2 regions of the Micromonospora globosa genome follow, and region 2 is predicted to be linked to the other one. Evidence: riboswitches for the same ligand, from Rfam matches in the RefSeq annotation. Region 2 holds a riboswitch; the other holds the start of a gene.
The links. A riboswitch is a leader RNA that binds a small molecule or an ion and turns the genes downstream of it on or off. The one in region 2 is predicted to bind cobalamin.
Positions count from the first base shown of each region.

Region 1: linked by a shared signal. The riboswitch ahead of IF06_RS0100390 (peptidase) and the one ahead of IF06_RS0130035 (magnesium chelatase subunit D family protein) in region 2 are both predicted to bind cobalamin.

Region 1 covers NZ_JNZR01000001.1:87,302-91,644, reverse strand. The annotation lists gene IF06_RS0100400 (prenyltransferase/squalene oxidase repeat-containing protein) at 1-379, opposite strand, end outside; cobalamin riboswitch at 538-611, opposite strand; gene IF06_RS0100395 (hypothetical protein) at 743-1,228, opposite strand; gene IF06_RS0100390 (peptidase) at 1,263-2,306, opposite strand; cobalamin riboswitch at 2,405-2,541, opposite strand; gene IF06_RS0100385 (alkaline phosphatase PhoX) at 2,671-3,831, opposite strand; gene IF06_RS0100380 (beta-1,3-glucanase family protein) at 4,010-4,343, opposite strand, start outside.
Region 2 covers NZ_JNZR01000048.1:15,189-19,531, reverse strand. The annotation lists gene cobO (cob(I)yrinic acid a,c-diamide adenosyltransferase) at 1-138, opposite strand, end outside; gene IF06_RS0130035 (magnesium chelatase subunit D family protein) at 138-2,120, opposite strand; cobalamin riboswitch at 2,167-2,311, opposite strand; gene IF06_RS0130030 (bifunctional cobalt-precorrin-7 (C(5))-methyltransferase/cobalt-precorrin-6B (C(15))-methyltransferase) at 2,366-3,574, shown strand; gene IF06_RS0130025 (cobalt-precorrin-4/precorrin-4 C(11)-methyltransferase) at 3,571-4,326, shown strand; gene IF06_RS0130020 (precorrin-2 C(20)-methyltransferase) at 4,327-4,343, opposite strand, start outside.

The DNA.
Region 1 (4,343 bases), on a different contig from region 2:
CGGCGGCCGCGGCGTAGAGCAGCTTGGCGGTGGCCCCGCCGTCGGTGAAGCCCTCGATGCCCCAGTCGTCGTAGCTGTTGTAGGACCGTACGTGTCTCGCGACCTGCGCGGTTGCCGCCTGCCGGGTCGGCGCGTCGACGCCGGTGGCGGACAGCGCGACCAGTCCGTCGATGGTCAGCCCCCAGTCCTCGGGGGCGAACGGGCCGGGCAGCGAACCGTCGGTGAACTCGCCGGCCAGCCAGGACGCGGCCTCGCGGGCGGCTGTGACGTGGGCCGGGGCGGGTGCCGCGACAACGGCCGGCGGGGCGCCGGTGATCGCGGCGAGAGCCGTCACCGTGGCCATACCGAGGCCGGTGGTGAGACGCCGGGACAGGGGCATCAGGGGTGCCTTTCGCAGAGCGGTCGGTGAAACCTCCGGAAAGCACCCCGAGAAACGGACACCCCGCTCCGCGTGCTGCGGTGAGCGGGGTGGTCGGACCTCGGCGGCCCGGACTTCACCCTGTAGACCTCGACAGTGGAAGCCGCTCGTCCCGGGCGGGGCATTCCGGCTCGCGAAAGGGGGACTCTCGCTCACGGTTGCGGGTCAGCGCCGGCTTCGAACCGGCTTCCCCCCGCGCGGGACGTATGCAGTTGTGTGCCCGGCGCACCGGGTGCCGACACCGTACCGCCCGGGCGCGCGACGACGCCAGAGCAGCTGCCGGTACCCGGTGCGCCGCTGGTCACACCACTTAGAAGCGGCGGTTCAGGGAGCGGCGATGCTCGGCGGGGCGCCGGCGCCGAAGGACCAGCCCTCGACACTGCCCGGCGCGGGGTTGTAGCCGGTCGCCCCCGACGTGCTGTAGGACCAGGAGCCGCCGCTGGACGCATGCCAGTACGACCAGTACGCCGTGGCCGGCGGGGTGTTGACGCACGGCTCGGTCGCGGCGGTGGGCTTGCCGTTGATCCGGCAGACGAAGGCCAGGCCCCAGCGGGCGGTGCCGGTGACTGTGAAGCCGGCGGCCTGGAGCGCGGCCAGGCCGGTGGCCGGATCGCCCGGCGCACAGGCGACCTGGACGCCGCCGCCGAGCGCGGCGAAGTCGACGACCACAGTGACTCCCGAGGTGCCGGCGCAGGCGGCGGCGTGCGCCGCCCGGGGCGCGGGTTCGACTGCGGTCAGCGCGACGCCGGCGACGACGGCGGCCAGCAGGCCGGCCAGCCAGGTGCGGACTGTGGAACGATGACGGAACACGGATCCTCCTGTGATCGGGTGAGCGGCGAAGGGTTCACGGGCAGGCGAGCGCCGGTGCGCCGGGGTCGGCGCCGGCGGCGGACAGACGGGCGTACCCGATCCCGGTGAGACCGAGGACGGCCTGGGCGGTCGCCCGGGGTGCGGTGGCCGGGTCGAAGCCGCCGCCGTCGAAGTCGACAGCGCCCCGGTCGGCCGGCGCCCCGGCGCAGCCGACCTGGAGTCCGGCGAGGAATGCCCGGGCCCGCGCCCAGGCCGGCAGCCGGTGGCCGTCGCGCAGGGCCTGCGCGGCGAGGCCGGTGCTGTTGGCGTTCGGCGTGCCGCCCGCGTTGGCGAAGCCGCCGTCGGCACGCTGAACGGACACCAGCCAGCGCAGCCCGGCGGCGGCGTCGGCCGGACGGTCCGCGGCGCGCAGCGCCTGTGCCGCGAGCGCCGTCGCGTCCACGTCGGACGTGCAGACCGGTTGCGCGGGCAGCAGCGGGTAGCCGCCGTCCGGGCACCGGGTGCCGGCCAGCCAGGCAGCTGCCGCCGGCGGCGCTCCGCCCGCCGTACGGTCCAGCGCCAGCAGCGCGAAGGATTGGCTGAACGCGTTGCTGTAGTCGCCGTACGCGGACCGGTCGCTGAACCTGCCGGCCGGCGTCTGGAGCGAGCGCAGCCGGGCGATCAGGTCCACCCCGCCGACGTCGGCCGGGTCGCCACCGCGCACCTGCACGGCGAGGGCGAGCTTGGCGGTCGCACCCGCGTACGCCTCGGAGACGCCGTCGCCGAGGTAGCCGTCGCGGATGTCCGGCCGGGTGACCCAGGCCAGCGCGTCGGCGCCGTGGTCGTCGGCGACGCCGGTGGCGGCGAAGGCGAACACGGCGTCGAGGGTCAGCCCCTGGTCGGGGTACGCGACACCGTCGAAGACCGCCTCGAAGCGTTCGCCGTCGACGAGTTGCCGGGCGAGCCAGCCGCCGGCGGCCTCCGGGCGGGTGAGGGCGGCGCGCTCGGGGGCGGCGACGGCGGGTGTGGTGAGGGTGAGGGCGGCGAGTACGCCGCAGAGGAGCGTGAGCAGGCGGTGCCGGCTTCGGCGGACGACCATCGGAAGCGCCTCTCCGGCCCGGCGGTCGTCGAAAGCCCGGACGACCGCGGCAACGCCGCGTCGACCGGGACTCCGACCCGTGGGCCACGACGGGTGGGGAGCGGATGCACGCGTACGACGGGTATTCGGGCTCGCCGCCGCAGATTTCTCTGGGCGGCCTACCGTTGCGGGCCAGCGCCGGATTTCGACCGGTCTTCCCCCGCACGTACACGCGGTGGTTCAGTTGTCGCGACAGTCTGCTGTGGCCGGAGCGCCGATGTCAATGCGCCAGGAACCGGACACGTGCCGTGACGGCCGGCGGGACGCCCGGTGAAGACCGGGCGTCCTCCACCTCGTGGTCACTGTCAGCGGGGCCGGGAGCCGGTCATCGGCGGAACGGCCCGGTGACGCAGTAGGTGATGCCGCCGGAGGACGAGCCGGTCGTGCCGCGTTGCGACGAGAAGTACAGCCGGTCCCCCGCCGGGGTGAACGCCGGCCCGGTGATCTCCGAACCGCTCTGTCCGGTGATCCGCAGGAAGACCGAGATCTTGTCGTCGGGCGTGATCATGCAGATCTCCATGTTCCCGCCGTCCTCCGCGACGTACAGGTCACCGGCAGTGGACCCGGTGATGTTGTCGACCCCGGTCAGCGGAGGGGTGCCCGGACTGACCAGGTTGTCGTCGTAGGCGAGCTCGTACGTGCCGGCGGCCAGGTTGACCTGCCACACGCGGTTGTCGCCCTTCGTGGTGAACCAGACGGTGTCATCCGCGTAGTGACAGCCCTCGCCGCCGTTGAACGTCTTCGCGCCGGACACCTGCTGCCGGGTCGGGGTGGGCGAGCCGTCCGGGTCGGGCACCGTGGCCCAGGTGAACGTGCCGGAGGTCGCCGTACCGGCGCGGAAGACCTGGAGGGTTCCAGCGGAGAGGTCGCCCCAGGTGGTCGGCACGAACCGGTAGAACTTGCCGTCGGTCTCGTCCTCGGTCAGGTAGACGACCCGGCGGACCGGGTCGGCCGCGGCCGCCTCGTGCTTGAACCGGCCCAGCGCGGGACGCGCCACGGCGGTCCCGCCGAGGGGGTACGTCTCGAAGACCCGGCCCAGGGACACCTCCTCGCAGGAGAGCCAGGTGTTCCACGGTGTCTTGCCCCCGGCGCAGTTGTTATTGGTTCCGGAGAGGATCCGCGACGCCCCGACCACGGTGCCGCTGGAGTCGAAGACGAGGCGTGAGGCACCGCCGCCCGCACCGGCTGACACCTCGGAGTTCGACACGTAGATCCAGCCGGTGCCGTTCGGGAACACGGCGCCACCGTCCGGAGCGTCGTGCCAGGTGTACGACGTCCCCGGCACCGTCCGACGGGATCGTGCGACGATCGAGCTGGTGAAGCCGGCCGGCAACTGGATGCCGTTGGCGTCGGCGGGCTGGAGCCCACCGTAGGGGCCCGCCGCGTTCTGCGCCGGGGCTCCGTACGCCGCCGACCACGCGGTGAACGGCAGCGCGACAGCGCCCGCACCGACGACAGTGGCCCGCAGCATTGCTCGACGATCCATGGAACCTCCTCGGTAGGTTCCCCAGATCTGACCGGGCGGAGCTTACGCACATCGATCTGTTGGATGAACGTCGATGGACGCCTCGGTGCGCGGCGTCGTGTCACCGGCCGTCTCGTCCGTCGCCTGCCGGTGACGGGAGCGACTCGCGGTCGGCCCCCGCCACCGTTCGCACGGCTGGTCAGCCCTTGCGCCACTTCTGGTTGGCCGTGCCCCCGCAGTCCCAGAGCTGGAGCCTCGCGCCGTCGTTGCCGTTCCAGTCCTTGATGTCGACGCACTTGCCGGCCTGGAGGTTGACCAGGTCTCCGGCCGCGTTCAGGGTGAACTGCTGGGCGCCGGTGCCGTTGCAGGTGTAGAGCTGCACCGCCGCCCCGTTCGCGGTGGACCCGGCGTCGACGTCCATGCACTTGTTGTTCTGGCTCTTGAGCGCCGTGCCGCTGAACGTCCACTTCTGCGCGTTGGTGTTGTTGCAGTTCCACATCTGCAACGGCGCGCGGTCGACGAAGTTGGAGCTC
Region 2 (4,343 bases):
GGCGCGCATCGCCATGCCGAAGGCGGCGGTCGACTTGCCCTTGCCGTTTCCGGTGTGGACCATCAGCAGCGGCCGGTTGCGCCGCTGGCGGGTGGTGCTGCCGTCGTCCGGGACGGTGAGCGGCTTACCCTGCGGCATCAGGCCACCCCCGCCCGCGGAGCGGTCGCCGTGCGAACGACCCCGGTGAGCCCGTCGGCGGTCACTTCACCGAGCGGCACGTGCTCGGCCCTCAGATGAGTGGCAAGCCGGGCGGCGAGGCCGAGCCGGAATCGTCCGGTCTCGCAGTCCACGACGACGACCTGGACACCGCTGGTGGCGAGCGCGGCGGCGGCGCGGTGGGCACGACCCAGCGGGTCCGGGCCGGAGGTGGCGCGGCCGTCGGTCACCACGACGAGCAGGGGCCGGCGGGACGGGTCGCGCAGCGCCTCCCGGCGCAGCACCTCGCCACTGCGTTCCAGGCCCTCCGCGAGCGGGGTCCGGCCACCGGCCGGTAGGTCGGCCAGGCGGCGGGAGGCGACGTCGACCGAGCCGGTCGGTGGCAGGACGACCTCGGCGGTGTGCCGGCGGAACGTCACCAGTGCGACCTTGTCCCGGCGGCGGTAGGCGTCCAGCAGCAGCGACAGCACAGCGGTCTTGACCTGCTCCATGCGGCGGCGGGCCGCCATCGAACCGGACGCGTCCACGCACAGCAGCACGAGGTTCGACTCGCGCCCGACGGTCTCGGCCCGGCGCAGGTCGCCGGGCACGAGCGCGAGGCCGCGACCGCCGGTCAAGCCACCCCGGGAATGCTGATGCGGCGCCGCCGCGGTGATGGTGCCCGGCAGGTGCAGCCGGCCGTCGCCGGACGTGCGCCGCCGCTGCCCGGCGACACGGCCCTGCGGTGTTCGTGCCCGGGACCGCCGGCCGGCCTGACCGTCGCCGGTTCCTTTCACGACCAGCAAGCGGGCACGTGCGGGCTCGCCCGCGGATGCCATCGATGTGGCGGCCTGCCGTTCGGGCTCCGGTACGGGCGGGCTCTCGCCGGGAGAGCCGGGCACGTCCCCGGCCGATCTGTCGTGCCCGGTGTCGTCGGGCAGACCGCCGCCGGGACCGTCGGGTCCGGGGTCGGGGTCGTTGTGGCCGAGTAGGTCGTCCAGGCGGTCCTGGTCCAGGCCGGGCTCGTCGAAGGGGTTGCGGCGGCGGCGGTGCGGCAGCGCGAGACGGGCGGCGATGCGGATGTCCTCGAGTGTCACTCGCGTACGTCCCCGCCAGGCCGCGTGCGCCGCGGCGGCGCGAGCGGTGACGAGGTCCGCACGCAGGCCGTCCACGTCGAACGCGGCGCACAGCTCGGCGATCCTGGTCAGCGTCTCGTCGTCGAGCACGACACCGGCCAGCGAGCGCCGGGCGGCGGCCAGCCGGGTGCGCAGGGCTTCCTGCTCGCCGGCCCAGCGTGTGGCGAAGCCCTCCGGGTCGGCGTCGAATGCGAGCCGGCGGCGGACCGCCTGCACCCGCAGGACGGGGTCACGCGGGGCGGCGACCTCGACCGTCAGGCCGAACCGGTCGAGCAGCTGCGGGCGCAGTTCGCCCTCCTCCGGGTTCATCGTGCCGATCAACACGAACCGGGAGGCATGCTCGACCGAGACACCGTCGCGTTCGACGCTGACCCGGCCGGTCGCCGCGGCGTCGAGCAGCAGGTCGACCAGGTGGTCCGGCAGCAGGTTGACCTCGTCGACGTACAGCAGGCCACGATGGGCCCGGGCCAGCAGGCCAGGCTCGAACGCGACGACGCCGTCTCGCAGCGCGGCATCGAGCTTCAGCGATCCGGTCACCCGGTCGTCGCCGGCTCCGACGGGTAGTTCGACGAGGCGTACCGGCCGTTCGACGACGGGCGTGGGCACGTCGAACGGCCCGTCGGGGCAGACCGCCGAGGGATCGTCCGGGTCGATGGAGAACCGGTCGCCCGCATAGACCCGTACCGCCGGGAGCACCTCGGCGAGGCCGCGCACGGTAGTGGTCTTGGCAGTGCCCTTCTCCCCGCGGATCAGGACACCGCCGATGAGCGGATCGATCGCGACCAGGGTGAGGGCGAGAGTCATGTCGTCGGCGCCGACGACGGCACAAAAGGGGTACTGCGCTGGCATGTAGGGCTCCCGCTCGATCTGCCATGGCGGTCCACGACGCGGCATGCGCCGTGGATCGGATCGAGGCCGGTCTTCGGACTTCCCAGGTCAATGCCTGGATCACCGCAGCGGGCCCTGTGCCGGATTCTCACCGGCTTCCCAGATTCTCCCCGCGACCACGGTCGTGGGGCACCTCGAACCTGTGCATCACCATAGACGCCCCGGTGGCCGGGGCAAGGGCCGGTGGGCGGCTAGGGTGCATCTCCATGGAGGAGCGGGTGACCGTGGTGGGGATCGGGGCTGACGGGTGGGTGGGTCTGCCGGAGCCGTCCCGGGCGCTGGTGCGGGCGGCCGCGACGCTGCTCGGCGGGCGGCGGCACCTCGAGGCGGTGCCGCCCGTCGACGGCCAGCAGCGCGTGGCGTGGCCGTCGCCGCTGCGGGACAATCTGCCAGGTGTGCTCGCCTCCGCGCGAGGGCCGGTTGTCGTGCTGGCCTCCGGCGACCCGCTCGTGTCGGGTATCGGCACGACGCTGCTGGACGTCCTGGGCCCGGAGCGCGTGACGATCGTGCCCGGGGTCTCCTCGGTAGCCCTCGCCCGAGCACGTCTCGGATGGCCGGCCGAGTCCGTCACCACGGTCAGCCTGGTCGGCCGGGACCTACGGCTGATCGTGCCTGCGCTCTCGGCCGGGCGCCGGCTGCTCGTGCTGTCCAGCGACGAGACGACACCCGCGGCCGTGGCCGCGGTGCTGACCGGGCTCGGTTGGGGGCAGTCCAGGCTGGTCGTGCTCGGTGACCTCGGTGCCGCCGGTGAGTCGTGTACCGCGACCACCGCGGCCGGGTGGGACCTGAACGACGTGCCGCGGTTGAACGTTCTCGCTGTCGAAGCTCGCGGTGCCGGTCCGGGCTGGGCCTCGGGCGGCGTGTTGCCCGACGACGCGTTCGAGCACGGCGGGCAGATCACCAAACGTGACCTGCGGGCCAGTGCCCTGGCCCGGCTCGCGCCCGCGCCCGGTCAGCTGCTGTGGGACGTCGGCGCCGGCAGCGGCTCGATCGGTGTGGAGTGGATGCGGGCCTGGCCGACGGCACGGACGATCGCGGTGGAGCCCCGCTCCGACCGGGCCGCGCTGGTGCACCGCAACGCCGCTGCCCTCGGCGTGCCGGGTCTGTGTCTGGTCGAGGGTTCGGCGCCCGGGGCCCTGTCCGGCCTGGACCGTCCCGACGCGGTGTTCGTCGGCGGCGGGGCCACCGTCCCCGGCGTGCTGGACACCTGCTGGGATGCGCTCGGCGCCGGTGGACGGCTCGTCGTGCACGGTGTCACCGCCGAGACCGAGGCGGTGCTGCTGGAGCAGCACAGCCGGCGCGGCGGTGAACTCGTCCGCCTGCACGTCGAACGCGCCGAACCGCTCGGCGGCTTCACCGGCTGGACGCCCGCACGGGCAGTCAGCCAGTGGTCCATCGTCAAGGGAGATTCATGACCGTCCATTTCGTCGGGGCCGGGCCCGGCGCCGCCGACCTGCTCACCCTCCGCGCGGTACGCCTGCTCGAGTCCGCCGACGTGTGCCTGTACCCGGGCACGTACCTCGACGCCGAGGTGCTGGAGCACTGCCGTGACGACGCCCGGCTGATCGACACCCAGCACCTCGACCTGGACCAGATCACCACGCACCTGGTCCAGGCACACGCCGACGGGTCCGAGGTCGTACGGCTGTGCTCCGGTGACCCGTCGCTGTACTCGGCGGTGCACGAGCAGGCACGCCGGCTCGACGCCGCCCGGGTCCCGTGGGACGTCACGCCCGGCGTGCCGGCCTATGCGGCTGCTGCCGCCGCCGTCGGCGCCGAGCTGACCGTCCCGGAGCTGGCCCAGTCGGTCGTGCTCACCCGCGCGCAGGCCCGGTCCACGGTCATGCCGTCGGGAGAGAAGCTCGCCGCGTTCGCCGCGACCGGCGCGACGCTCGCCCTGCACCTGGCGGTCACGCGTACCCGCGAGCTGGCCGCCGAACTGGCTGGCTACTACGGCCACGACTGCCCCATAGTCGTGGTGCACCGGGTGTCGCAGCCGCAGGAGCTCATCCTGCGCGGCACGCTGGCCGACATCGGCGGCCGGGTCGAGCAGGCCGGTCTGCGACAGGCAGCGGTCATCCTGGTCGGCCCGGCGCTGGCCGGGGACGTCCGTGGCGGCGAGTCGTTCCTCTACTCGGCCGGTCGCGAGCGCCGCGTGCGCGGCTGATCAGGGCACGAAGCGCG